3 regions of the Anaerobacillus sp. ABA4_114 genome follow, and region 2 is predicted to be linked to each of the others. Evidence: riboswitches for the same ligand, from Rfam matches in the RefSeq annotation. Region 2 holds a riboswitch; each other region holds the start of a gene.
What was found. A riboswitch is a leader RNA that binds a small molecule or an ion and turns the genes downstream of it on or off. The one in region 2 is predicted to bind lysine.
Positions count from the first base shown of each region.

Region 1 (9,913 bases), 770 kb from region 2:
ATGATGAACCCATCGATAATCGTATTTCCAACATCGATGATGCTTTCGATAAATACATGGTGAAGTCTTTCTAACGCTACTTTTTCTAGAGGGGTTTGGAAAGAATTTTCCTTTAGAAGCGTTAGGTTATTTTCAAGAAAGATAAGCTGTTCTTCGATTTTCTTACGATCTACAAAATACATTCATATCCCCTACCTTCGACGAGAACTGAATATAGTTTATCATAATCTCGAATGAGATATCAGTTAATCGGGAATTTGAGAATGCCTCAGAGTCTGGTATGATAAGGATAAAAACTGATAAAGTTAAGAGAGGGTGTAGAATATGTTAGAAGATGATCAGTTCATTTATGATGAAAAGGAAAGCACGGAATCAAGGTTCATTTGTTTTATGGGACATAATCATCGGTTTGACTTGTGCATCGTGAAATCAGATCGATTTTATGGAAAGTCCCTCGTATTAGATATTCAAGGTGGAAAATTTGCGATCGTTGGACAAGATGATCTCGATGAACCAGGATACTTAGAACATGCCTATACGCTTAATGAAGAAGATGCAGAAGAACTTCGCGAATTTCTTCGTGGCGCACTCGTTTAATAAATAATTTCATTATGAATACACTACCTGATGAAGGTGGTGTTTTTTCATGTTTTACGATGATGATGAAACGTATACAGATTTTGCAAATGTTGAAAAAGGTAGAAACTATGTCCTTCCAGAGGATACTCCTGAAGGTCCTTATGGTTCTCCGGTGAATAAAAAGCTAGGTAAAACGACTCCCTGGAAAGAAGGGCAACGCTCATACAGTGCGTTTAACTACGAAAACAAGAACCTTCACCAAGGGCTTCCTCGTCAAGATCCTGCATCACATCCTCCTCACGATGATCCGGATCGTGAATCTGAAAAACCTTATAAAGCATAACAAAACCCTCCACCTTTGGAGGGTTATGCTTCTTGATACTGCTTTTTGGTTTTCTCTTTCTTCTGCTTCTTTAACACAAAATAAGGGCAGCCAAAATTGCAATATTCATATAGATAGTCAAGAACCGTGCTGAACTTTGTATCGAATGTGGCTTTCTGGTTGCGATCCTCAAAAAATCCCTTCAACCTTAATTGACCATATCCCCAGTCACCAACGATGTAATCATATTTATCGAGGATTTCGCTGTAACGATTTTGAAACGCTTCCTCGTTCCAGCCCTCCCGTTCTTCTTTTACCAACTCATAGGAGTGTTGATTAACTTTTATCATGTTACTTCCCTCACTTTGATATGGCTCGTTAAGATAATCATACCTTTTTTATTCCAAATGTCCAAGTATTGCTAGGAAAAAAGATCTTACAATCGGTGATGATAACACTATGGAGGTGAATCTTTTGAAAAAGCAAACCCTGCTTATCGTTCCGCTTTTGTTTGGCCTAGCTGCTTGCCAAGGGGAGCAGGCAACAGACCCGTTCGACCATGCGGACTTATCACCGGTTAAAACCGACCCTGATGAATACGGAATGAACCATGCGAATACACAGGAAAAAGCAAGAAAAGGCTCATTTGGTTATGTGCGTCATTCTAGAAACACAAACAACATGAACTCAGCAAAAAAACCATCAAATGTTGTTTACCTTGATCGCGATCGTTTAGCTGAGATGATCAGTTCTATGGCGGTCGAGCTGCCTTACGTACATGACACTGCTGTTCTTGTAACCGACGAAGAAGTATTGATCGGGTATAAATCAACAACAAAAAATCGTGACGCTACTGCTGACCAAGTTAAGAAAACAGCTCTTTCCGTAATTCCTAGGTATTACCATGTGTACGTTTCTGATATGGAAGGAATCATCCCAGAGATCGAACGCTATCAAAATGGATCTGCTGCAAATGGTCAAATGGACAAGAGCATCGATCAGACGATCGCTCAAATGAAAAAAGCGCCACAAGGGAAAAAAGTAAATGATGGAGAGAACGAAAACGGTGAGATGGTCGGTGAATCGAACGACGAATTAAACGACATGCGTGGAAAAGAAATGAAGAATGAATAAAAGATCGGCCCTCATTCAGGGCCGATTTCTTAATTAATTTGTAGCTTCTTTTGCAGCATTAACCTGTTCATCAGCATGGTAAGAAGAACGTACCATCGGACCTGATTCACAGTGTTTGAATCCTTTTTCAAGAGCGATGTCTTTCAATTCCAAGAATTCCTGAGGTGTCCAGTACTTCATTACTTTCAGGTGCTTCTTTGAAGGTTGTAAGTACTGCCCTAATGTCACAATATCAACGTCATGAGCACGAAGATCATCAAGCGTTTGAATAATTTCTTCCTTCGTTTCCCCAAGACCTAGCATGATGCTTGATTTCGTTGGAATGTTTGGATTCATTTCTTTCGCACGTTGTAAAAACTCAAGTGTACGGCGGTATTTTGCTCTAGCACGGACTCTTGGAGTCAATCTTTCAACCGTTTCAATATTATGGTTCATAATATCAGGTTTTGCATCCATCAATGTTTTCAGAGCTTCAAATTGACCGCCCATATCAGATGGAAGCACTTCGATTGAACAGAAAGGGTTCTTTCTTCTGATGGCACGTACGGTTTCTGCGAAAACAGCAGCCCCACCATCTTTTAAATCATCTCTTGCAACTGCTGTGATAACGACGTGTTTAAGACCCATCATCTGCACGGAATCCGCCACTCGCTCTGGTTCTGCCCAATCAAGCTCAGTTGGTAATCCTGTCTTAACCGCACAGAAACGGCAAGCTCGCGTACACACATCACCAAGAATCATAAATGTTGCTGTTTTTCTCTCAGCCCAGCACTCATGGATGTTAGGACAACGCGCTTCTTCACAGACGGTATGTAAGTTCTTCTCACGCATCATCTTCTTAAGACCCTTGTAGTTTTCATTCGTATTTAATTTTATTTTTAGCCATTCCGGTTTCCGTAGATGTTCTTCTTTTTTCGTCATAATTGTGTCCCCCTAAAACTGCTTTTCTGTATTAAAGAATAACATACGTATGGTGAATTTTTCTAGGAAAAGTCTGAATCTAATGACGAATGTCCCAGGCTTCTCTTCCATTATTTAGACATAATGATTTACCACTGTAAAACCACACTATACATAACGACAACATAATGAAAGGAGAAGAATCGTGAGAAAATACAGCTTTCTTATCCTTATACTTTTTTTCCTATTCCCTGCGAATCTCTCTGCTAATGAGCAAAATGAAGACGAGTTAAGAAAGACACGAATGATGCTGTTTAATAAAATGGAAACTGTTACGCAACTTCCATGGTACGTCTTTGCTGGAATAGATCAATACGAAAGAAGCATAAGAAGATCTCGAAATGATATTCCTAGAGAAACCGGGTCGATCGCCATCAACATTTCACCAGAGAAATGGGCTGGAGCTACTAACCCAAATAAAGATGACTCATCCCCAGAAGCGATCTCTTTCTTTGGAGGGATCGGTTTAGATGGAAATGAAGATGGCAAAGCAACACGAACAGATGATGAAGACTTGCTCTTTACGATAGGCTCGTTTCTACAACAGTATGGGACGGATATGGAAGATATTCGTATTGGTTTGTGGGACTACTATCAGCGAGATCAAGCCGTTAGAACAATCACAAGCAATAGCTTAGTTTATAAAACGTTCAATACGTTGAAGCTCGAGAAACATGCCTTTCCAGTACCGTTAACTGCGAATTACAGCTATCGCAGTACGTGGGGGGATCGTCGAGGCTGGGGAGGACTTCGCATTCATGAAGGAACCGATATCTTTGCTTCGTACGGTGTTCCTGTTAAAGCAACAAGCTATGGAACAGTTGAAACAAAAGGTTGGAACCGATATGGAGGTTGGAGAATCGGAATTCGAGACATAAACGGAAATTACCACTACTATGCGCATTTGAATGGCTTTGAAAAAGGGATCGACAAAGGAAGTGTCGTACAGCCAGGGGAAATAATCGGTTATGTAGGTAGTTCTGGTTATGGACCAAAAGGCACTGCTGGTAAGTTCCCTCCTCACCTTCACTATGGCATCTATAAAGATAATGGTAGAACCGAATGGTCCTACGACCCTTATCCATCATTACGGTTGTGGGAAAGACAAGAGCGATCATACAAAAAGAAGAACTAACGCCACAACGTTAGTTCTTCCTTTTTTGATCTATTGGTTTTTAGAGACTCGAACAGCATTTAAGATGCTTGCTACAAGGCCTCCCCATATAATGACAATCCCAACAATCATCATGAAAATTGCGCTACCACCCATATTAACTTACCTCCTTATACTTTTCCTGTTCTACTTTAGCGTCCCATTTCTTTACGCTGAATAGGATACCAACAAGAAGAGCAAATCCAGCTACGAACCAGCCACTATATAGGATGAAGCCATCTGTGTATCCTCCATAGTTTCCTGTTTCAGTTTCAAATTCTTTAAGAAGGTTCGTTTTAAATAGATCGAACATCATGTAGCCGAGCACGATTGGAGTGATGACCCCAAGACATGCTTTCCACCAATAGTTTAGCGGAATGTCAGAAATGCCATTGGCATGATTTTCAAGACCAGTAAGCTGACGTAGGAACCATGCTACAACAACGACTTCTACAAGACCTACAAACGCGATACCAAACTGATTGATGAAGTAATCCGCTGCATCTAGGAAGAACAATCCACCTTGTGTCGCGAACAAGATCGAGATGAGTGATGCGACACCTCCACCGATCAATACAGCTTTCGTACGAGAAATGCCAAACTTTTCAGAGATACCAGCAACGTACGTTTCTGAAATTGAGATTAGTGAAGATAATCCAGCAAGTACGAGTGATGCAAAGAAAAGGAATCCAAACATACCATTTAGTGCAGGGAACTCATTGATAATTTGAGGGAATACGACGAACGCTAGTCCGACTCCACCGCTTACAACTTCATCGACACCTAGACCTTGTTGAGTAGCCATAAATCCTAATGCAGAGAAAACTCCGATACCTGCTAAAAGCTCGAATGAAGAGTTACCAAACCCTGTAATAAACGCATTGTTCGTAATATCAGATTTCTTCGGAAGATAGCTTGAATACGTAATCATAATAGCAAAAGCAATCGATAAACTGAAGAAGATCTGTCCATACGCTGCTACCCAAACACTACCGGACGTAATGGAGTCAAAATTCGGTGTAAAGAATGCACTTAAACCTTCAGCTGCCCCAGGAAGCGTCACAGCTCTAATTACGATGATTAAGAAAAGCACGATCAACGTAGGGATAAAGATTTTGTTCGCACGTTCGATTCCTTTCTTAACCCCTGCAAGAAGAACGCCTAGCGTAATAATCCAAACTGCCACAAGCGGAATGAATACTCCTGGCACAAGGCTACCTGTTTCACCAGGATTAACAGTCAGCTGCAGATAGTCATTGAATAGGAAGCCTTCTGTGTCTGAACCCCAGCTCAAATTGAATGCAAAATAGCTATAAGAAATTGCCCAACCTATAATGACCGCATAATACGTAGAAATAACAAACGCAACAATAACGCCCCACCAACCGAGCCATTCGGTCTTTTTATTCATTCTGAAGAACGAAAGCGGAGCTGAACCTCTGAACTTATGGCCAATCGTAAACTCCAAAATAAGAATCGGAATACCCGCAGTTATTAGTGCAAATAAATATGGTATAAAAAATGCCCCTCCACCGTTGTCATATGCAACGGCTGGAAACCTCCAAATGTTACCTAGTCCGATTGCAGAACCAACAGCTGCTAAGATAAAGCCAGCTCTCGTTCCCCACTGAGCTCTTTTTTCCACTAGTATTACCCCCTTAGACGTTGTAACCCTTCTCCTTGTTCTCCTCCTTCCAGAAAAAGGTTTAGATTTTTAATTAAATTCTGATTATTTTGTTTATAGTATATCTAGTACTATTGGCCATGTCAAAGCAATCTTTCAGATAATTTGTAAAATCACTTCGAAAATTAGCCAAAAACACCCCTTTTTTGTAGGATGACATAAAAAAAACAGGAGGATGGTCCCCCCTGTTCGATTATTCGTTAACGGCTTCAACCGTACGATTTTCGTATTTTGTTTTTAGTATATAGACAACAACCGCAAAAACTACTGCTGTTGCAAGCAGCCCAGCAATCGAGCTTCCTGTAAACCCAAGTACAAGATAGCCTACGAGCGCGATTCCAGCTACAGTCAGAGCATAAGGAAGCTGTGTCAACACATGGTCGATATGATGGCTTCCCGCGCCTGTAGAAGAAAGGATCGTTGTATCAGAAATCGGCGAGCAGTGATCTCCAAACACCGCTCCCGCTAGTACAGCGGCTAGTACAGGTAGCATATAGGTTGGGTCTGTCGCAGCAGCGATTTCTCCAGCAATCGGAAGCATAATACCGAATGTTCCCCATGATGTTCCAGTAGCAAATGCCATTACGCCTGCTAATAAGAACAAGATTGCTGGAAGAAAACCGATGGCTATATGCTGATCAACTAGACCAGCTAGATATTTACCTGTTCCAAGTGTTCCGATAATCTCGATCAACGTCCATGCAAAGAGAAGGATGTAAACTGCAGGAAGCATCGATTTGATTCCTTCAACGACACCTTTTCCAAACGCTGCTCCTCCCATGTTCTTAAAGAAGAAGAACACTAGAGACGTACCTAAACCGATCAAACCACCGTATAATAACGAAGCTGCAACATCCGTATTTTCAAAAATCGTTAACGGCGTTACGGCAGCATCCGTTCCACTCACTGCCTGAATACCTGTGATGATCATAAAGATGACCGTACCTGCGATCAGCATAATGATTGGCCAAGCAAGATCTGCTACTTTCCCCTTATCACTTTCAGGTAAGCCAGTTGTTTCCCCTGGTACAGCACCTTTTGAAGGGTCGAGTACTTCTCCTGTTTTTTGTGCACGGTTTTCATGAACTCTCATCGCCTTAAGGTTAATATCGAAATAGCTTACGAAGAAAACCATTCCAAGTGCGAAGATCGCATATAAATTCATAGGAATCATTTTTATGAAAGCTTCTAAAGCACCAACACCAACGATGCTGTGTGTAGTAAGAATACCACCTATAATTGCAATAATATAAGCTCCCCAGCTAGAAATAGGGGAAATGATACACATCGGGGCAGCAGTTGAATCGATGATGTAAGAAAGCTTGGCTCTCGAAACTTTGTGCCTGTCTGTAATAGGACGACTAACATTCCCAACCGCTAGAGAATTGAAGTAATCATCGATAAAAATTATAACTCCAAAGACTGCAGTAACGATCTGAGCACCAGTGCGCGTTTTCACACGTTTCATTGCCCACTCACCGAACGCTCGGCTACCACCTGAAATTGAAATAAATGCAGTCATCATGCCTAATAGAAGTAAGAAGAAAATAATATACATGTTCCAGGTATTTAACCCACCGTCAGAAATAAAAATGCCCTTCACAATCGTATAGACCTCTTTAATAGAACCACCAATACTCCAGTCGTTGATCATCAACGCACCAAGGATAATTCCCACCCCTAGTGAAGGCAATACCTTCCTGGTTGCCACTACCATCAATAATGCGATGAGCGGCGGAATAATCGAATAAATCGTATTTTCCATATTCACCATCCTTTTCAAGTTATGGTTCACTACTTTTGGATAAACAAAAAAACGGCCAATGAAAGGATATGGTCCTATCATTGCCCGTTTTGCGGTTACAATGTCAAGTGTCCATCCCGATCAGTAGTTCTCCATTATAAGTAAGCCTCATAATGACAGTTCGACATTTATTCAATGTCGCCCCAACAAAAATAATGTGACGATTATTTCTGCTTCGGCAGATCTCCCTTTCGATGCTGATCATAGATGTCATTCTCCCAACACGTACTTATGAGTATCTGCTCCTCTACCTCATCGTATAAGATAAGGAACATTATTTAGTTTAATACAATTCGTTATTATAGCTTAGTTCTAAGTGCTATGCAAACACAATTTATTCCATTCCTCCAATATCGATAGCCGGATCAGGCAATCCTGTACCAGATCCATTATTGTAGAAGTTCGGCACATCTCCCTTTATAAACGTTGCAATAACAGGGATATCCGTTGTGACGACATCTGAATCTGTAGCAAATGGAATAACGATTTTCACATGCACTTCGATATGGACGCGAATATCAACCCACGTGTTGTTGATCCCTACTTGCTGAATGTTATGTTTGATATCAGACTTTACTTCTCCAATCGCTGTAAATCTCACAGGAACTTTTGGTCCAAAGTTCGCGAGTAACGTATTGTTAAACGCTTGCCCAATCGGAATGTTATGGATGATTCCTTTACTTAATGGTACATCTTCATCAACTTGAAGCTCGACCCCATTTTCCTCTGCCCAATAATCGATCGAGTTATCTTCAACGCTCTTTAAGAACTTTTGCACTTTGTCTGTCGATTGAGCAAGTACTTTATTTACAGCGCTTTGGTTAATTTGGACAATATCTACTTGGTTAACCGTTTCTTTTTTGATCAGCTCTTCTGTGCTATCTGCTTCTTCAACGATTTTTTTGTTGATGGCCTGGTTGATCGCGAGTGTTGCGATTCGGTTCGTTTCTGTTCTAGCTATTTCGATAAGAGTAGGCTTAATACCTTTTTCAACGATCCATAGTCCTTGAACTGTCATAAAAATAAATAGAATGAACGAGATAACAAACACATATCGAAAAGGAAGCGGACCTTTTCGAATGAACCTTCTTCGAGTTCGGAACAAGCCAATATCCTCCCTTCTCCTCAACATGTATATGCGAAGAAGGAAAGAAGTATGGACATATTTTCCCTAAAGAAAAACCACAGCCCGCAAGCTGTGGTTTTTCTTATAACATTTTGAGCATCGCATCTCTTCCGATGGTTCCTACTTTGATGCCCCTTGCCTCTGCTTCAAGCGTTACAGATTCAAGTGGTGCTTCTAGCAGCTGTTCAATTGACCTTACACCAACAGCTCTGCCTGCAATGATTTTGCGATCACTTAACTTTTCATTAAGTAACGCAATATCCAGTGCTCCACACATGATGTAGCCATTTTCATTTGTAACAGCAAGAAAATTGGTCTTAGGTAGCTTCATGCTAATCGCTGTAAATGGATGACCATCGATCATGATAGGTGTAACATTGATCACGTATCCTCCGCCTCCTGACTCACAAGTTGTCATTCTATTTATATGAGCGCGGAGGCATGTTTGACAATCAAAGATTAATATCTGTTCTCAAGTCTAAATGCAAGAAGATCCCGAAGCATTTCTGGTAAGTAGTACTTCTTCCTAGCGTGCTTCATCTGCGGATAAAATTTTCCGAAGGTGAACATATCCGCCGTAGCCACTGAATATTCTTTTTCTGGAGATAGCTGATGACCGTTATGGAGAATTTCTGTTACGTGATGAAGACCATCATCCATTACGACTGTTTTCACTTCGAGTCCGTCAAAAGCCATGATACCCATGACTTCTCCTCTGAAACCTAATCCTTTAAACGTTAAATGCACGAGTTCGTCAGACATTGCATATGCGACGATCTCACGTAATTCACTTCCTTTTAGAATAACTTTACATGGATTGACTGGGTGTGGACATATACGATGAAGGTCTTCTCTCGACACCTTCCCTTCACTTAATCCATCAAGTAGCATACCCGAATTGATCATTCCAATATCAGCATTGCACCATTCTCTAAGAGCAGCAGAGAGCTCGTCAGGAAGGACAGAGCGCCTGAACCACTCTGCTTCTAGAGGTTGTTCGAGGCGACACACGACCTCGTCTAATAAGTTTTGTGCATTCGCTCCTAATCGATCTAGCTGTTCCTTTGTCGCTTGATCTTCTTTATGATCACGCACAGAAATCGCATAAGCTTCTGCCTCAACTAATTTGCACTGTTCAGTATCATAGTTCA
Region 1 covers NZ_JBSWUM010000001.1:905,143-915,055, reverse strand. The annotation lists gene ACXAEY_RS04460 (DUF86 domain-containing protein) at 1-182, opposite strand, end outside; gene ACXAEY_RS04455 (DUF3055 domain-containing protein) at 325-597, shown strand; gene ACXAEY_RS04450 (hypothetical protein) at 647-922, shown strand; gene ACXAEY_RS04445 (YutD family protein) at 946-1,251, opposite strand; gene ACXAEY_RS04440 (YhcN/YlaJ family sporulation lipoprotein) at 1,376-2,035, shown strand; gene lipA (lipoyl synthase) at 2,069-2,956, opposite strand; gene ACXAEY_RS04430 (M23 family metallopeptidase) at 3,138-4,130, shown strand; gene ACXAEY_RS04425 (methionine/alanine import family NSS transporter small subunit) at 4,161-4,265, opposite strand; gene ACXAEY_RS04420 (sodium-dependent transporter) at 4,267-5,793, opposite strand; gene ACXAEY_RS04415 (Na+/H+ antiporter NhaC family protein) at 6,026-7,597, opposite strand; lysine riboswitch at 7,714-7,894, opposite strand; gene yunB (sporulation protein YunB) at 7,971-8,741, opposite strand; gene ACXAEY_RS04405 (YunC family protein) at 8,845-9,147, opposite strand; gene ACXAEY_RS04400 (bifunctional metallophosphatase/5'-nucleotidase) at 9,222-9,913, opposite strand, start outside.
Region 1: linked by a shared signal. The riboswitch ahead of ACXAEY_RS04415 (Na+/H+ antiporter NhaC family protein) and the one ahead of lysA (diaminopimelate decarboxylase) in region 2 are both predicted to bind lysine.

Region 2 (9,913 bases):
CAATGAAGCATACACACTTTCTGAGGCATCTCCAGGTAAACACAAGCTTATTTATGATGTGATCAACTAAATATAAACGAAAGCCCCCATTTTGGGGGCTTTTTTTATTGGTATCCGCCCTCGTTCTATCGTAATGAATGAAAGGTATACTTTACCAATAAGATGGGCATCCTTCTATTACTAAGAATGGAGGGATCCAGATGAAAGTTTCGGCAGCTTTACTCGCCATGCTACTCGTAGTAGCAACATTCGTTCCAACATTTGCAAGCGCTAATGAAATAAAATCAGATATTGTGGAAGAATCATCGTCTGCAATACTCATTGAACGAGATACAGGGGCAGTTTTATATGAAAAAGACAGTGATAAAAAGCTTCCTCCAGCAAGTATGACAAAGATCATGACGATGGTTTTGATTATGGAAGCGATCGAAAGTGGAAAAGTGAAGCTTGATGACAAAATCCGCACGAGTGAATACGCAGCATCTATGGGGGGATCTCAAATCTTCCTTGAAGCAGGGGAAGAGATGACGGCCGACGATATGCTGAAGGGCATCGCGATTGCTTCAGGTAATGATGCATCGGTTGCGATGGCAGAGGCGATTGCTGGTTCAGAAGAAGCTTTTGTTCAAATGATGAATGATAAAGCAAAAGAAATGGGTCTAAAAGATACGAACTTCGTGAATCCTACAGGCCTTCCAGCGAAGGATCACTATTCAACTTCACATGATATGGCTATGATGGCGAGAGAATTATTAAAATATGATTTGATTACGAAATACACAGGAAAGTACGAAGATTACTTAAGAGAAGATACTGATAAAAAATTCTGGTTAGTGAATACGAATAAATTAGTGAAATTTTACCAAGGTGTAGACGGGCTTAAGACTGGTTTTACGAATGAAGCAAAATATTGTCTAACCGCTACTGCGAAACGCGATGATATGAGAGTAGTCGCTGTTGTAATGGGCGCACCATCACCCAAAAAGCGGAATGCTGAGGTAACGAAGCTATTCGATTATGCTTTCTCTCAATATACGACAAACAAATTATTCGATAGAAATCACGTTGTGAAAGAAGTCGAAATTAACAAAGGTGACCGAGCAACGATGGAAGTTGTAACTTCTGAGCAAGTATCTGTGCTCATGAAAAAAGGCAGTAAAGACGAGAAGATAACGACCTCGATCAAAATGAATGAAAACCTTCAGACCCCGATTAAAGAGGGTGATCCTGTAGGTGTTCTTACTGTTAAGGTAGATGGCAAAGTAACAGCAACGTCGCCTGTATTGTCATCACAATCGATCGATCAAGCATCATGGTGGCAGTTGATGAAGAGGACGGTAGGGCAATTCGCCAAAGCGTCAGATGGTGTCAAGTAAGCAACCCTTTCATCGAACAATCACTAGTTTTGTCACGAAGAAGGAATTAAGGTAATAAACAGAGAAAAAACTCACAAGCAAACCATGAGGAGGAGTGCGTTGTGAGTCTTACGATTAACCTTGAAGTTAAGCATCCAGTTTTATTAATACGTTTAGAAGGCGAACTAGATCATCATACCGCTGAAGAGTTACGGGAGAGAGTCGATCAACTTCTTGAGGAGAGAAAAATCGAGCATATCGTTCTAAGTTTGGAAGGTCTGTCATTTATGGATAGCTCTGGGCTTGGTGTGATTCTTGGCCGGTACAACAAGGTGAAAAGCTTTGGTGGAGAGATGGTTGTATGCTCGATATCTCCTGCTGTGAAACGCCTTTTTGAGATGTCAGGTCTATTTAAGATCGTGAGACTCGAAGATGATGAGCAACATGCTCTTGCGACACTGGGGGTGGCTTAATGAGAAATCGTATGGATATTGAATTTTCAGCTCTCAGTCAGAATGAATCCTTTGCTCGAGTTACAGTTGCAGCATTTATAGCTCAATTAGACCCAACAGTCGATGAGCTAACCGAAATTAAAACAGTTGTCTCTGAAGCAGTGACAAATGCAATCATTCATGGGTATGAACAGAATGGAGATGGAAAAGTCTATATATCTGTTGAGCTCAATGATGATACGGTTCACCTTACTATTCGCGATAATGGAATCGGAATCGATGATTTGGATGAAGCTAGACAACCTCTGTTTACTACGAAGCCAGAATTAGAAAGATCTGGGATGGGCTTTACAATCATGGAGAACTTTATGGATGAAGTAAAGGTTGAATCTGCTAAGAACCAGGGTACTTCGATTCATGTTGTAAAGTACCTATCAAAAAATAAAGCGTTATGTAATTAAGGGGACCTGCGTATGGACGTGGAGGTAAAAAAAGGTAAACATACTCAGCTTAAGCATGAAGAAGTCAAGGAATTAATCAAACAGAGCCAAAATGGCGATCAGCAGGCAAGAGATCAAATTGTACAAAAAAACATGAGACTGGTTTGGTCTGTGGTACAACGCTTTCTTAATAGAGGCTATGAAGCCGACGATTTATTCCAAATAGGGTGTATTGGTCTGTTAAAATCCGTTGACAAGTTCGATTTAAGTTATGATGTTAAATTCTCCACTTACGCTGTCCCAATGATTATCGGAGAAATCCAGCGCTTTATTCGAGATGACGGTACGGTAAAGGTTAGCAGATCTCTTAAAGAAACAGGAAACAAAGTGCGTAAAGCAAGAGATGAGTTGTCAAAAACGTTAGGTCGAACACCAACGATCAATGAAATTGCTGAGCTTATCGACGTCACTCCAGAAGAAGTGGTAATGGCTCAGGAAGCTGTTCGGGCACCGAGTTCGATCCATGAAACGGTTTACGAAAATGACGGTGATCCAATTACGCTATTGGATCAAATTGCAGATCATTCAGATACATCGTGGTTCGATAAGATTGCCTTACAAGATGCTCTACAGCAGTTAGATTCAAGGGAAAGGTTAATCGTATATCTGAGGTATTACAAAGATCAAACACAATCAGAAGTAGCTGAACGGTTAGGGATTTCCCAAGTACAGGTTTCAAGGCTTGAAAAGAAAATATTAAAGGAAATAAAAGAGCAGCTGAACAAATAGTTCAGCTGTTAGAGTGTAGAGAAAGTTTCGGTGTTTAGATGAAGTTATGAAGTTGATCGTTTCCATTCTTGTCTATGTTGATGGATAGTGAAATATCTGTCTGTTAAACCTTGGGACGGAACGTTCTTTTTGGATAAATTCTCATCAAGTAGGAGAGACGATCACGGACTCCTGCGGTCGTACGGGCGGCCGAGACCGGGGTGTGGTTTTCACCTCGGGCTTGGACGTTCGTCCGCGGAAAGCATGTGATCGTCATCGACTACGGTATTGGGAGCACTGAATAATGACATAGGTTTCTCGAAAGGCTGGCAGCTGAACAAATAGTTCAGCTGTTTTTTTGTTGGATATTTTCTTAATTTGAACCATGTTTTTCTACGAGGGAATTAATGGAACATGGGTGCAGTTCGAATGAGAGCGATATACCAGAAACATACTATTACCTATATAAGGTACCTCTCGAATAAGGAGGTGGAGAGCTGTGACAGCTGATATGATTTACCTTCGATTGAAACAAAAGATTAGAGTGAGGCCCGGAGCACATCTGACGATCGGTGATATCGCTCAGCTGATTGGAGAAGACGAGATATGTAGAAAACTTGAGACCACCATCATTCATCGCATTAGGAAAGAAGATAAGAATCTCGTTGTAATCGATGTGATGAAAGTGATAAGAGCGATTCAACGTACAAACTCTCTTGAAGTGCAAATTATCGGACCGACACAAACCATTATCGAAGTGCAAATCTCAAAGAAAAAATTAGCACCTGTCTATTTTGTCTTCATTTGGCTTCTCCTATTTATTGGGGCTGCACTAGCAATTATGAACTTTCATGAAGACGTAAGTATGCGTGAAGTACACCAACAAATTTACAAAATCGTTACTGGGATTGATAATCCTAAACCTCTTCTCCTCCAGATTCCGTATTCATTCGGACTTGGGATTGGAATGATCCTATTCTTTAACCACTTGTTTAAGAAAAGATTTAATGAAGAACCTAGTCCACTTGAAGTAGAGATGTTCAATTATCAACAAGACCTCGATCGATATGTCATCGTTCATGAAAATGAAGACAATGGAAAGAACGAATGATGAATGCGCAGATCATTTTGGTAATGATCATCGGTTTTGCTGAAGGAATTGCTGTAGGAGCTGGTTTAGTTGCATTTTTATCTGTTCTAGGGATTATCCCTCGTTTAACTCAAATAACAAAAACAAGGCATCTGATCAAGTTCTATGAGTGGGCAATCATCGTTGGAGCTGTTACAGCGAGCTGGCTATCATTAAGAAATCCAATCTTAGGGTTACCTAAGATCTTCATGGTGCCGGTTGGGCTTCTAGCAGGGATTTTTATAGGAATGCTTGCGGCAGCTCTAACAGAAGTCCTAAACGTGCTTCCAATTCTTACGAAACGGATTGGATTTATCGATAAAATCCTTTTGTTATTGATGGCTATCGTATTAGGAAAGATCTTCGGTTCACTATTTCATTGGACAGTCTTTGTAGATGGAGGGTTTTAAATGTCGTTACACGACCAGGAACAATATTCGAAAAATATTAAGAATTATCATCCTAAAACACCTTATATTTGGAATTCATTAAAAGCTTTTTTGGTGGGAGGCGCAATTTGTGCATTTGGTCAAGGGATTCAGAATTTCTACATGAGTGTATTCGATTTTTCTGAAAAAAATGCAGGAAACCCAACGGTTGCTACGCTTATCCTTATCTCAGCTTTACTTACTGGTTTTGGTGTATACGATAAGATAGGACAGTTTGCGGGTGCCGGTTCAGCTGTTCCTGTAACAGGTTTTGCGAATTCGATCACAAGTGCTGCTCTCGAACATAAAAGTGAAGGGATCGTTTTAGGGGTCGCAACGAACATGTTTAAGCTCGCTGGGTCTGTCATCGTTTTCGGGGTTGTTGCAGCTTATTTGGTAGGAATTGTCCGGCTAATTTTCAGAGCGTTGTTGTAAGTAAGGAGAGAGTCGAATGAAAATTGGAAAACAAACGTGGAAGTTCTCTAACGTATATGTACAATCTGTTGGCACAGCAGTTGGTCCTAAGGAGGCTGAAGGCCCTTTAGGTGAATGTTTCGATGTGACCTATGACAATCTTCATTGTAATGAGGAGAATTGGGAGTTAGCCGAAAGAAAGCTTCTGGAAGACTCGATTACAAACTGTTTAAGCAAAAAAGGTTTTTCTAAAGAAGATGTAGACATTTATGTGTCTGGAGATCTTTTAAATCAGATCGTAAGTGCGACCTATTCTGCAAGGGCACTACAAATTCCCTTCCTAGGTGTATTCGGAGCATGCTCGACCTCAATGGAATCCCTTGCAGTAGCATCCTCTTTAGTAGAGGGAGGTTTTGCGACATCTGCTGTAGCTGGGGTTAGTAGTCATAATGCGACTGCTGAAAGGCAGTTTCGGTACCCTACTGAATATGGAGGCCAAAAGCCAGGAACTGCAACCGCGACAGTAACAGGTGCAGGTGCCGTTTTAATCAGTACTGACCCTTCTGATATCAGAATTACTGCAGCGACAGTTGGAAGAGTGGTGGATTGGGGGGTGAAAGACCCATTTGATATGGGATCTGCGATGGCGCCTGCTGCAGCCGATACGATCGCTACACACTTTAAAGATCTTGATATTCAGCCGACTGAATACGATTTGATCGCTACTGGTGACTTATCAGCTGTCGGGTCACCAATCGTCAGAGACCTGCTGTTAGAAGATGGATATGACATCACCAATAACCACAATGACTGTGGATTGATGGTCTATCGCCCAGATCAAGAAGAAGTGTTTGCAGGAGGCAGTGGATGTGCGTGTTCTGCTGTTGTAACGTATGGGCATCTTATGGATCTATTGAAAAAAGGGCGCTACAACAAGATTTTAGTCGTTGCAACAGGGTGCCTTCATAGTCCCGTGATGGTTCAACAGAAAGAAAGCATGCCAGCCATTGCACATGCTGTAGTTTTTGAAAGAATAGGAAGTGGTCAATAATGGAATATTTCCTTGCATTTGCTGTCGGAGGAGCTATCTGTGTGATAGGTCAACTTTTATTAGACATTTTTAGATTAACACCTGCACACGTTATGTCGTCCTTCGTCGTCTCCGGTGCGATATTAGACGGATTTGGAATTTATGATAAGCTGATCGAATTTGCGGGGGCAGGAGCAACCGTTCCGATCACAAGCTTTGGTCATTCTTTGCTCCATGGAGCCATGCAAAAAGGTGAAGAACACGGCTTTATCGGAATTGGGATGGGGATTTTTCAATTAACTTCAGCTGGTATTTCGTCAGCGATCGTATTCGGTTTTATCGTTGCCATACTGTTTAAACCAAAGGGGTGAAGATATGAATACAAAGCGGAGGGTTATTTTTGTTACTGACGGTGATCTATATGCGCAACAGGCTATTGAAACAGTAGCCTCAGAACTTGGCGGAAGATGTATCAGTCAATCGGCTGGTAACCCTACCCCGCTTGCTGGATACGAAATCGTATCACTCATTTCTGAAACCCCTCATGACCCAGTATTTGTCATGTTTGATGACAGTGGCTACCAAGGTGAAGGGTACGGCGAACTTGCGATGCAGTACGTAGCTTCTGATGCGAATATCGAGGTTTTAGGAGCGATCGCTGTGGCATCGAGAACCCATTTTTCTGAATGGACGAAAGTGGATGTTTCCATCGACCGGTTTGGGGAGCTTACCCATTTTGGCGTCGATAAAAACGGGCTTCCTGATATGGAAATCGGGAGAATCGATGGAGACACGGTATCTATCCTTGATAAATTGGACCTTCCAATCGTTGTGGGAGTCGGTGATATTGGTAAGATGTCAGGTTATGATGATCCGTCAAAAGGGTCACCGATTACGAGGAAAGCGGTCCAAATTCTTCTAGAAAGGAGTGGAATAGATGAGTTCAACAACGAAGGATAAACAAAAAATCTTTAAAAAGATAAAAGAAAATGAAAAGTTCATGGAAAAGTCGATTGGTATTGGGAAGAGTTTCGACGTAGGCGTTCGGAAAATAAGAATATTAAACAAAGAAGTGTACTTTTACTACTGTACAGGACTCTGTGATACATCTATCATAGTAGAAATCATGCGTGAATTGATGTATACAGACGAACATCATCGTCTGACTGCGCAGTTTGAAAAAGTGATTCATAATCACTTGCCACATCAGCAAGTGTCGACAGTAACTACCTTTGATGAAGTCGTAGATCAAGTTCTCTCAGGCTTAATCGCTGTTTTTATGGAAGGCGAAGAACAGGCATACATTATTGACGTTCGTAAGTATCCTGGCAGAACACCACAAGAGCCCGATACAGAAAAGGTCATCCGCGGTTCGAGAGATGGGTACACAGAGAATATCATTGAAAATACAGCGTTAACACGTCGTAGAATACGTGATGGAAAGCTTAGGAATGTGATCATGCAAGTTGGAGAACGTTCTAAAACAGATATTTGCATAACGTATATAGAGGATGTGGCAAATCCTAACCTAGTCGAAATCGTAACGAAAAAGTTAAAAGAGATCAATATCGATGGTCTACCGATGGCTGATAAAGCGATAGAAGAATTTTTGGTGCATCAAGCAGGGAATCCATTCCCTCTGGTGAGGTATACGGAAAGACCCGACGTTGCAGCGTCTCATTTATTAGAAGGTCATGTGCTGATCATCGTAGATACTTCACCGAGTGTCATCATCACGCCTACGACATTTTTTCATCACGTTCAGCATGCGGAAGAATACAGAGAAGCACCTCTAGCGGGAGCGTTTCTTAGATGGGTACGATTTGGTGGTATGCTTGCTGCATTGCTTCTTTTGCCACTATGGCTACTATTCGTATATGAACCGGAACTACTTCCAAAAACGATCGATTTCATCGGACCGAATGAGAAAACCAATGTTCCGATATTCGTTCAAATCGTACTAGCCGAACTCGGTATAGAGACTTTGAGGATGGCCGCCATCCATACTCCTACGCCACTTTCAACAGCTATGGGCTTAATCGCAGCGGTTCTAATTGGACAAATCGCCATCGACGTTGGTCTATTCGTACCAGAGGTCATTCTTTATGTGTCGATCGCGGCAATCGGTTCTTATGCGACCCCAAGCTATGAGCTTGCAATCGCAAACAAATTGATCCGGCTCTTATTATTGTTTCTCGTCTATTTCTTCCGAGTCCCAGGCTACATGATCGGCGTTACTTTGACGATATTGTTTTTAATAAGTTTACGCCCGCTCAATACACCGTATTTGTGGCCGTTCGTCCCATTTAACGCAAAGGCGTTCTTACAGATTCTAATCAGAGTCTCAGTGCCATTGACGAAGCTTAGACCGAGTATTACGCAGCCTCAAAATAAAAAGAAGCAAGAGGACGAACCACTTGCTGAATCTTAAAAAGTGTGATAATTTAATTTTTAATAGAATAGACCTCATTGAATGTAATGGGGATAGAGGCGCAATGAGAATGAGTACGATATCTGAGCATATAATGGGTTGCGATGATGGTATCTGAAAGGTCGAATTGCCGAAGTGGAAGAAGGTCCATCCTTTTTCTGCTGGGCTGTAGTTGAATAAGCTGCAGACTGTCACTGTTATCTATACTGCAGTGGTGAGCTAATCCAACTCGTGGGGATACGGAGCAAAACAGCCAATGTATCTATAAGTTGGCTGTTTGTTTTTTTTATGTAGTGGGAGCTCGCTTACTGAATAAAGCGAGAGGGGAGAATATCGTGCACTTATTTGGCACAGCAGAAATTTCAGAAAACGGTCACTATACAATCGGAGGGGTCGATACGTTTCAGCTAGCGAAAACGTACGGCACAGCATTGTACGTCTATGATGTAGCACTGATTCGAGAGAAAGCAAGAGCATTTAAAGAGGCTTTCGAGAAAAAGCAATTAAACTATCAGGTTGCGTATGCGAGTAAAGCATTCTCTTGTATTGCGATGATTCAACTAGCGGAAGAAGAAGGGTTGAGTCTTGATGTTGTCTCTGGAGGAGAATTATATACGGCTTTACAAGCAGGGTTTCCAGTCGACCGGATTCACTTTCATGGTAACAATAAAAGCGAAAGTGAAATAAGGATGGCTCTAAAAGCTGGGATTGGTTGCTTTGTGGTCGATAACTTTTATGAGCTTTCGTTACTCGAACAGCTAGCAGCAGAAGAAGAGGTTTCAACGAATGTGCTCTTAAGAATAACGCCTGGGATCGAAGCACACACACATGACTATATTCTTACGGGTCAAGAAGATTCAAAGTTTGGATTCGATTTACAGAGTGGTCAAGTAGAGCAAGCGATTGATACAGCGTTAAAAATGAGTAACATTCACCTGCTTGGCCTTCATTGCCATATCGGCTCTCAAATATTTGAAACGACAGGATTTGTGATGGCGATCGACAAGATCTATAGTTACCTCCATCGCTGGAATGAAGCGTTTGGGTATGAGCCCCGGGTGCTGAATTTAGGTGGCGGGTTTGGTATTCGTTACAACCACGAAGATCAACCGATCTCTCCTCAGAACTACATCGATGCCATGACGGATGCTGTAAAAAAGCAAATCGAGCATAGCAACATGTCGATGCCAGAAATTTGGATTGAACCTGGCCGCTCTCTTGTCGGTGAAGCGGGGTCTACATTGTACACCGTTGGCTCTCATAAAAATGTTCCGGAACTAAGGAATTACCTTGCTGTTGATGGGGGGATGAGTGACAATCTTCGTCCTGCTTTATATAACGCAAAGTATGAGGCATCGATCGTAAATCGAATGAATGAACCGAAAGATCACCTGTATTCGATCGCAGGAAAGTGCTGCGAATCCGGTGATATGTTGATTTGGGACTGTCAGCTTCAGCGCGCGATC
Region 2 covers NZ_JBSWUM010000001.1:1,675,095-1,685,007, forward strand. The annotation lists gene ACXAEY_RS08385 (pyrimidine-nucleoside phosphorylase) at 1-70, shown strand, start outside; gene ACXAEY_RS08390 (D-alanyl-D-alanine carboxypeptidase family protein) at 201-1,376, shown strand; gene spoIIAA (anti-sigma F factor antagonist) at 1,478-1,828, shown strand; gene spoIIAB (anti-sigma F factor) at 1,828-2,268, shown strand; gene sigF (RNA polymerase sporulation sigma factor SigF) at 2,281-3,036, shown strand; gene ACXAEY_RS08410 (stage V sporulation protein AA) at 3,527-4,126, shown strand; gene ACXAEY_RS08415 (stage V sporulation protein AB) at 4,123-4,554, shown strand; gene spoVAC (stage V sporulation protein AC) at 4,555-5,007, shown strand; gene spoVAD (stage V sporulation protein AD) at 5,024-6,037, shown strand; gene spoVAE (stage V sporulation protein AE) at 6,037-6,387, shown strand; gene spoVAEA (stage V sporulation protein SpoVABEA) at 6,392-6,976, shown strand; gene ACXAEY_RS08440 (spore germination protein) at 6,954-8,447, shown strand; lysine riboswitch at 8,494-8,677, shown strand; gene lysA (diaminopimelate decarboxylase) at 8,783-9,913, shown strand, end outside.

Region 3 (9,913 bases), 400 kb from region 2:
ATTACGGGAGTGTTAATTGCTGCTGTTGTATCGTATCTTTTCTTCAAAGGTACGATGCGTATCCCGCTCAAATCTTTCTTTAAGGTAACAGGAATCTTCATCGTCCTCATCGCTGGAGGGTTACTTGTTCAAGGTATCTCCATGATGCAGGATATTAGAATGATTGGAAGTGTCATGCCTCACGTCTATGACTTAACATGGTTCTTGCCTGAACATCCGATCGATTATGCTCATTATGTACGTGATAACGGCGTTGCCCCTCTATTATCTGGCGACATCGGTATTTTCTTCAAGGCGCTGTTTGGATATTCTTCCATGCCTTCAATAGAAGAAATCGTAGCGTACATCGGTTACTTTGCTGTTATATATCTTCTTGTTACGACAAAGAAAGCTCCTTCAAAAGCTGAATCAGCTAAAGAAGAAAAATCCGCTATGTTCAAGGCAAACAAAATGAATGAAACTGCTGTAAAATAAACAATTAAGGAATACAAGGCGATGAGTCGCCTTGTATTTTTTGTACGTGAGAATGACCGGGACAGGTTTCTAAAGGATGATCATGTTGAATATGAAAAAGCTATCGCTAAACGCATTATTTAAAACGTTAATCTTATTAGTAAGTATCACTAGCATAATTCTCATTAGTTTGTGGAGGTTTCATTATGCGATCGACCTTCCACGATCTTGGGATCAAGTAGACTTTGCTCTAGCTTTAAGCAGATTCGACTTATATGCCATGCAGCCACATTTCCCGGGTTATCCCTATTTTGTTTTAGGGGGAATGGTCATCCACAAGTGGATTGGCAATCCCTCGTTAGCTTTATCAACATTTAATAGTCTAATTTTATTGTCTAGTTCGATCCCTCTCTATTTCTTAAGCCGCAATATCCTTTCAAAAACGATCAGCGTACTGATCGTTGGTGTACTTCAGTCGATGGTTTTCTTGAACGTAATGTCCATTCAGCCTATGAGTGAAGCAGCCGCGGTTGGGATTCTATGGTGGTACATCTGGGGTTTACATGTTGCCTTCCAACGTAAAGCGTCTTCATTTGTTTTGTTATTACCCTCATTTTTATTAAGCATTCTGCTAGGAATTCGATTATCATATCTACCATTTGGAATCGGGTTAATCCTTCTCCTAATAAGTAGGAGATCTAGCTACACTTCTAACAAAACATATGCTTTGTTTATCAGTGTTCATCTTTTTATTGCGATTTGTTTTCAGCTTATTTGGGTTGTAGGACTAGCTGCTTCAGAAGGAGGAATCACTGCATTCTTAGAACTAGCACTTGGATTTTCCTCCGGACATTTTCAAGAATGGGGAGGTAGTGCTGTATCGACAACTTCTCCACTATGGATAAGAAGCTACGAACTCGTCGTAACCAATATAGGCTGGGTTGGACTTGCAGGACAAAGGCTCTACATTGCAGCAATGATTACTATTATGATAATTGGTTTTATTTTATTATTGAACAAAGTTAGCAGACAAAGCATCACCCCGTTTCAATGGACATATGGAATCATGTTTGCTCTATACTTCTTGTGGGCGTTGTTTGCGCAGAATATTGATAAACCAAGACACATCCTTCCATTACCTGGAATGGTTTTGTTTGCGGTATTATTATTCACTACTAAGTATTCAGAAGGTTTCAGGGCACATCTAGTGAAGCTTGGTTTGGTGATGGTGCTACTCTTTCAATCTTTTGGAACGTTCACAATGATGAGAGAAGCTCAGCACCCCGCCGCTGTCCATCAGTTGAGTAGTTTTCTCTCGGAAATAGAAGAGCCTATCATGGTGTATACCTGGGAGGAAACAAGGGTAATGGATTATCTGGACGTTCAGTATGAACATGACCGTGTATTCACATATGAAACCTTCTTGTCAGAAATACCTTATTACGATGAGAGAAGAATATTTTTAACGGATCGTGTCGTGAAGGGGTTTGAACAGCAAGGGGCACCGATAAGAAAATCGGTCACAAAGGTCGGAGCGTATTATTCCGATAAGATGTACGATCCTGTCTATCACGAAATTGTTTTGTACGAGTATAAGCGATAGGCATTATGATACAATAGGGGAACATAGATGCGCCTTGAATGGGTAGAGAGGTGAGATAGCGTGGAACAATTTTTGAAAAATAAGCTAGCTGTTCTACCCGATCAGCCTGGCTGTTATTTGATGAAAGATCGTCAAGGGACGATTATTTATGTTGGAAAGGCAAAGGTACTTAAGAACCGAGTGCGTTCCTATTTTTCAGGAGCACATGATGGTAAGACGCAGAGGCTAGTTGGAGAGATCCGCGACTTCGAATATATCGTTACTTCAACTGATTTAGAAGCACTTATCCTTGAACTAAATTTAATAAAGAAACATGATCCAAAATATAATGTGATGCTGAAAGATGATAAGAGCTATCCATATATCAAGATTACGGCTGAAGAACAACCTCGACTCATCACAACAAGAAAAATAAAAAAAGACAAAGGTAAGTACTTTGGTCCATATCCGAATGCTTATGCTGCGAGTGCTACAAAGAAATTGCTCGATCGTATCTATCCGCTCAGAAAGTGCCGAAAGATGCCAGATCGAGTCTGTTTGTATTACCACATCGGCCAGTGTCTTGCGCCTTGTGTAAAAGAAGTTACGAAAGAGCAGAACAAAGAAATGATCGACGGGATCACGAAGTTTTTAAATGGTGGTCACCAGGAGGTCAAACAGGATTTAGAACGTAAGATGGTGAGCGCTTCTGAAAACCTGGACTTTGAGCGTGCGAAGGAATACCGTGATCTCATGTACCATATTGAAAAAGTGATGGAAGCTCAAACGATTCAAACAAACGATGGCCTCGATCGTGATATCTTTGGATATAGTTTTGATAAAGGCTGGATGTGTGTTCAGGTCTTCTTTGTCCGTCAGGGGAAACTCATAGAACGAGATGTCTCGCTCTTCCCGTTCTATAATGAGCCTGAGGAGGACTTTTTAACATACCTTGGTCAGTTTTATCTACAGAAGAACCACCCTAAGCCTAAGGAGATCCTTTTACCTAATACAATCGATGCTCAATTAGCAGAAGATCTTCTTCACATCCCAGTACAACAGCCGAAAAGAGGAAAGAAGAAAGAGCTAGTTGAATTGACGATAAAGAATGCTAACATCGCACTCAATGAAAAGTTTTCTCTGATTGAGCGAGATGAGAAAAGAACGATCAATGCGGTTGAGAACCTTGGTGAACAATTAGGAATAGAAGCACCTCTTCGAATAGAGGCATTCGATAATTCGAATATTCAAGGAACAAACCCGGTTTCAGCGATGGTTGTGTTTTTAGATGGTAAACCGAAGAAGAATGAATATCGAAAATACAAGATAAAAACAGTAGAGGGTCCAAACGATGTTGGCTCGATGAAAGAGGTCGTTAGGAGAAGATATACAAGGTTACTTAAAGAAGATGGACCACTCCCAGATTTAATTATTATCGATGGCGGCATCGCTCAGATTCAAGCATCAAAAGACGTTCTAGAAAATGAGCTTGGTCTAGATATTCCGGTTTGTTCGTTAACGAAAGATGAGAAGCACCGAACATCCCACTTATTGATCGGAGACCCTCCAGAGGATGTTTACCTTCCTAGAAATAGTCAGGAGTTCTATTTACTTCAGCGAATTCAAGATGAAGTCCACCGTTTTGCGATATCGTTCCATCGTCAGCTCCGTGGAAAATCCATGCTGAAATCTAGTTTGGATGAAGTCCCAGGTATCGGACAGAAGCGTAAAAAGAAACTCTTAAATTATTTTGGATCGATCAAGAAAATGAAGGAAGCTGGCGTAGATGGTCTACAAGAGGCTGGTTTACCGAAGAATGTTGCTGAAGAATTGATGGCTCGTTTCAAACAAAAAGAAAATTAATTACGAAATTGTATTGCGGCGTAACTCATAGTTCGTTATAATAGTGAAAATTTAATAGTTCCACACTTCGATAAATTGAAGTGATGGTAGAGGCGCAAAAACCATCAGTATACCCAATGAGAGTGATAAGACTTGTTGACGTGGGTGGAAAGGGGAATTTGCCGAAGCGAACAGGTGCTTATACACCTTAAGCTGGACCTGCATTGAAGAAGTGCAGAGCTGTCATTCAATTCCTTCCCGGGGGTTGAATGGAGGACTATCTCACACAGGGACGTTTTCTTGAATTATGAAAACAACAGTGAGGTTTTTCTCATTGTTGTTTTTTTGTATATAGAGAGCCTAAATTACTTATTCAAGAAACTAGTTGTGAGTGAGAAATACAGTTATAGAGTGGAAAGGATGGAGAGAGTGGGACTTCGAGTAATGAAATTTGGTGGAACATCTGTTGGAGATGTCGAAAAAGTAAAGAACGTCGCATCGAGGCTTGCTGAAGCAGTTGATGCAGGGGATGAAGTTGTAGCAGTTGTTTCTGCTATGGGGAAAACCACAGATGAACTAGTGGGTTTATCAAAAAGCATCACAAATAATCCCTCCAAAAGAGAACTAGACATGCTGCTTACAACCGGAGAGCAAGTAACAACCGCTCTTCTTGCAATGGCGCTTCATGAGAAGGGTTACGAAGCCGTCTCACTTACAGGGTGGCAAGCAGGACTTAAAACAGAATCTGTCCATGGAAACGCGAGGATTTTGGATATTGATGCCAAAAGGATGAATCAGCATCTTGCAGAAGGAAAGATCGTCATCGTTGCTGGCTTCCAGGGTCTTTCTGACACAGATGACATCGCGACATTGGGTAGAGGAGGATCTGATACTACTGCTGTTGCGATCGGGGCTGCACTGAAAGCAGAGCGATGTGAAATATACACAGATGTAGATGGGGTCTATACAACTGATCCTAGATACGTAAAAGGCGCGCGTAAACTGTCAACGATTTCTTATGATGAAATGCTCGAATTGGCAAACCTTGGTGCAGGGGTTCTTCATCCTAGAGCGGTGGAGTTCGCGAAGAATTATAATATTCCACTCGAGGTACGCTCAAGTTTTACAAACGAAGTAGGAACCATAATTGAGGAGGTCGCATCCATGGAACAGAATTTGGTAGTGAGAGGGCTTGCGTTCGAAAGCAATGTGACAAAAATAACGATATCTGGTCTTCCGAATGAGATCACAACACTTCCATCGTTGTTTTCATCCCTTGCATCGAATGGAATTAATGTAGATATCATCATTCAGAGTACGAGCGAGAAGAATACGACGAGTATATCGTTCTCGATCGAAACAGCTTCACTTGATTTAACGCTAGATGTTCTGCGTCGCCTTGAAGTCAAACTACCATATGAAAACATTTTCTATGAGTCTGGACTTTCGAAAGTATCCATCGTTGGGTCAGGAATGATCTCAAATCCCGGTGTAGCTGCACAGATGTTTGAAGTTCTTGCTGAACATGATGTTGAGATCAAAATGGTAAGCACATCTGAAATTAAGGTATCTACAATCGTACCTGAGGATAAAATGATCTATGCGATCGAGACATTACACGATCAATTCCAGTTGGATGAAAGAACACCAGTTAAGCAGTTATAAAAAAATAAGGAGGCCACCTTGGCCTCCCTTTTTACAATCATGATTCGATTTTATCTTTCGGATCCCATTTGATTGTGATTTGGATTTCGTTTTTCTTGCTCGTTTCATAAGCTTCCGTTATGCACTGCAGCATGTATTGAAATTGTTCAGCAAGAAAACCAGCTTCTAACTGATAACAATCATTTCGACTAGTTTTTTTTCTTTCTTCTATTAATGGTGACTGAAGTAAGTAAGAGACCTCATTCTTTTTTTCTTGTGCGATGGTTAGAGCACCCCATCCTGCATCTTTAAAAAATTGCTCGATTTCTTCTCTCGTAGATAGAGGGAATTTTCTCGCGATATCTTTACCAGTCCAATAAAGAATGTTCGCTTGTTCAGTCCCTAATAGCTCAGGAAGAAGAACTTCTCTAAAAAGCTCATATCCAAAAGCTGTTGTGGTTACTTCATGACTATAATCGATGGTATTCGTGCGCTTTTTAAACATAAACTCCTCCAATTCGTCTCATATCATTATAACGGTTTGGAAGCGATTCCTCCATACATACAGGAAAAGAGAGGAATAATATCCTAGCAAATTTCATCTAGGAATTTAGAAAACTCAAAATGTACGCGTTTTCTTGACGCTCCTAAATGATGGGAGTACAATGAATATGTCACATATAAATCGACAGAAAGCGATGATTTCTGTGCATGCAAAGGCTTTTATAGTAGAATATGCAGTGGCAGATGGTAGCTTAACAACTTAAAAGGGGGACACACAAAACATGGCCGCAAGTCGAGACTTTGTCAGCCGAAAATTGCATTCGCTTCTAGGAGTAATTCCGCTGGGACTCTATGTTACGCAGCATCTAACAGTAAACCACTTCGCAACGAGAGGTCCAGAGGCATTTAACGAAGCTGCTCATTTCATGGAATCTTTACCATTCAGGTATCTCCTTGAAATCTTTGTTATTTTCTTACCGCTATTATTCCATGCGATTTATGGTGTTTATATCGCATTTCAATCCAAGAATAACGTAAGTAGATATGGCTATCTACGAAATTGGATGTTTTATATGCAGCGGATCTCAGGGATAATTGTTTTAATTTTCGTAACCTGGCATGTATGGCAAACTAGAATTCAGGCTGCGATGGGTGCAGAAGTTAACTATCAGATGATGGTGGACATACTAGCTAATCCTTGGATGATGATCTTCTACATCGTTGGAGTAATTGGTACAGTATTCCACTTTGCGAATGGTCTATGGTCCTTCTTCGTAAGCTGGGGCTTTACAGTAACACCGAAATCTCAGCGTGCAATGACATATGTAACAATGGCTATTTTTCTTGCTCTTTCAGTCGTTGGTATACGCGCGCTTTTCGCATTTGTTTAAGCAACAAACGAACTGTCTTCACCACCATACTGAAAGGGTACATATCCTTCAGTAAGAGCTAGCAATTAAGGGGGAACCGTTCTTATGAGTAATGGTAAAATTATTGTAGTCGGAGGCGGATTAGCCGGTTTAATGGCTACTATTAAAGCCGCTGAAGCTGGAGTTAGTGTCGATCTCATTTCGATCGTTCCGGTTAAGCGTTCTCACTCTGTTTGTGCACAGGGGGGAATTAACGGAGCTGTTAATACAAAAGGAGAGGGAGACTCTCCTTGGGAACATTTCGACGATACTGTCTACGGAGGAGATTTCCTAGCCAATCAACCTCCTGTTAAGGCGATGTGTGATGCAGCGCCTGGAATCATCCACTTGATGGACCGCATGGGTGTTATGTTCAACAGAACGCCTGAAGGACTTCTTGACTTTCGTCGCTTTGGTGGTACACAGCATCACCGTACTGCTTTTGCGGGTGCAACGACAGGTCAACAACTGCTTTATGCGCTTGATGAGCAGGTGCGTCGCCATGAAGTAGCCGGCCTTGTTAATAAATACGAAGGCTGGGAATTCTTATCCGCTATTATCGATGACAGCGGAGTGTGTCGCGGAATGGTTGGTGAAAACCTAACAACTTCCGAAATTAGAAGTTTTAAAGCTGATGCAGTCATCATGGCTACTGGTGGTCCGGGAATCATTTTTGGTAAGAGTACAAACTCTGTCATCAATACTGGTTCTGCTGCTGGAGCTCTTTATCAGCAGGGTGCGATCTACTCGAATGGTGAATTTATTCAAATCCATCCAACAGCAATCCCAGGAGACGATAAACTCCGTCTTATGAGTGAGTCTGCTCGTGGTGAGGGTGGACGAGTATGGACATACAAAGATGGTAAACCATGGTACTTCCTTGAAGAGAAGTATCCTGCATACGGAAACCTGGTACCTCGAGACATTGCAACGAGGGAGATCTTTGACGTATGTGTACGTCAGAAACTAGGAATCAATGGGGAGAACATGGTATATCTAGATCTCTCACATAAAGACTCCAAAGAGCTTGATATCAAACTCGGTGGAATTATCGAGATCTATGAAAAGTTCATGGGGGATGACCCTAGAAAAGTCCCTATGAAAATTTTCCCTGCAGTTCACTATTCAATGGGTGGGCTATGGGTAGACTTCAATCAACAAACGAATATTCCAGGTCTGTTTGCTGCAGGTGAATGTGATTATTCACAGCATGGCGGAAACCGTCTTGGTGCTAACTCGTTGCTTTCTTCTATTTACGGAGGAATGGTAGCTGGACCGAATGCAGTTGAATATATCAATGGTCTTGAAAACACAGTTGAAGATATGCCTTCTTCTCTATTTGAAAGTCATCAACAAGAAGAACAGTCGAAGCAAGATGCGATCTTGAAGATGGATGGAACTGAGAATGCTTACCAGATTCATAAAGAACTTGGTGAATGGATGACTGCAAACGTAACGGTAGTTAGAGATAATGAGAAGCTGTTAGAGACAGATAACAAGATCCAAGAATTGATGGAGCGTTACGAGAACATCAATATTAATGATACATCCAAGTGGAGTAACCAGGGAGCTTCTTTCACTCGTCAGCTTTCAAACATGCTTCAGCTTGCACGTGTCATTACTCAAGGTGCATATAACCGTAATGAGAGCCGTGGAGCGCATTATAAACCAGAATTCCCAGATCGTAATGATGAAGAGTGGCTGAAGACTACGATGGCGAAATACGATGCAGCTAATAACAAACCAGAATTTTATTATGAAGAAGTTGATACATCATTAATTACACCTCGTAAACGCGATTATTCGAAGAAGAAAGCGGGGGCTAAATAATGAGTGAAGAACGTACGATTACTCTCAAAATAAAAAGACAAGATGGACCTGAGTCCGCACCATATGAGGAAACGTTTACGATTCCTTACCGTCAAAACATGAACGTTATCTCAGCGTTAATGGAGATTAGACGAAACCCTGTTAATGCAAAGGGCGAGAACACTACTCCAGTTGTTTGGGAAATGGGCTGTCTTGAAGAAGTTTGTGGAGCATGCTCAATGGTCATCAACGGAAAACCTCGTCAATCATGTACTGCTCTTGTGGATCGTTTAGAACAGCCGATTCGCCTAGAGCCTATGACGACATTCCCAGTCATCAGAGACTTAGCTGTTGATCGTAGTAGAATGTTCGATGCGCTTAAGAAAGTGAAGGCTTGGATTCCAATCGATGGTACTCATGATCTTGGTCCTGGTCCACGTATGCCTGAGAACAAAAGGCAGTGGGCATATGAACTTTCCAAGTGTATGACTTGCGGCGTTTGTCTAGAAGCATGTCCGAACGTGAACAGCCGCTCAGAATTTATTGGACCAGCTGCGGTTTCTCAAGTGCGCTTGTTCAATTCCCATCCTACTGGTGAAATGAACAAAGAAGAGCGTCTTGAAGGATTAATGGATGAAGGCGGATTAGCGAACTGTGGAAACTCACAGAACTGTGTGCAATCTTGTCCTAAAGGCATTCCATTAACAACCTCAATTGCTGCAATGAATAGAGCCACTTCTCTTCAAACTTTCAAAAACTTCTTCGGTAGTGACCGATAAATATGTGTAAAAGGATCCCAAGAATGGGATCCTTTTTATTTCAGTCGTTCTAAAACGAAATATTTCTCAGGAAATGACTAAGAATGAAGAAGTCTGTCGGTAGAATTTCTGTACTTCACATCAAGAAAGTGTTCTAAATTATGTAACACGTCTGTCAAAAAAACATATAGTGTATGGACTATATTAATTTTGATGAAGTTGCTTTGTTGCCCTATCGAGGAGGGTGGAATGTTGAAAGGGAACCACTACCGACCGAAGCCGCTTTTAACTAAACGAGAAAGAGAAGTATTTGAACTGCTTGTTCAAGACAAAACAACGAGGGAAATTGCAGAAGAATTGTTTATAAGTGAGAAAACAGTTCGGAACCATATTTCCAACACGATGCAAAAGCT
Region 3 covers NZ_JBSWUM010000001.1:1,273,627-1,283,539, forward strand. The annotation lists gene ACXAEY_RS06255 (FTR1 family iron permease) at 1-474, shown strand, start outside; gene ACXAEY_RS06260 (hypothetical protein) at 560-2,056, shown strand; gene uvrC (excinuclease ABC subunit UvrC) at 2,177-3,898, shown strand; lysine riboswitch at 3,978-4,165, shown strand; gene ACXAEY_RS06270 (aspartate kinase) at 4,307-5,542, shown strand; gene ACXAEY_RS06275 (YslB family protein) at 5,580-6,026, opposite strand; gene ACXAEY_RS06280 (succinate dehydrogenase cytochrome b558 subunit) at 6,307-6,915, shown strand; gene sdhA (succinate dehydrogenase flavoprotein subunit) at 7,000-8,763, shown strand; gene sdhB (succinate dehydrogenase iron-sulfur subunit) at 8,763-9,521, shown strand; gene ACXAEY_RS06295 (helix-turn-helix domain-containing protein) at 9,750-9,913, shown strand, end outside.
Region 3: linked by a shared signal. The riboswitch ahead of ACXAEY_RS06270 (aspartate kinase) and the one ahead of lysA (diaminopimelate decarboxylase) in region 2 are both predicted to bind lysine.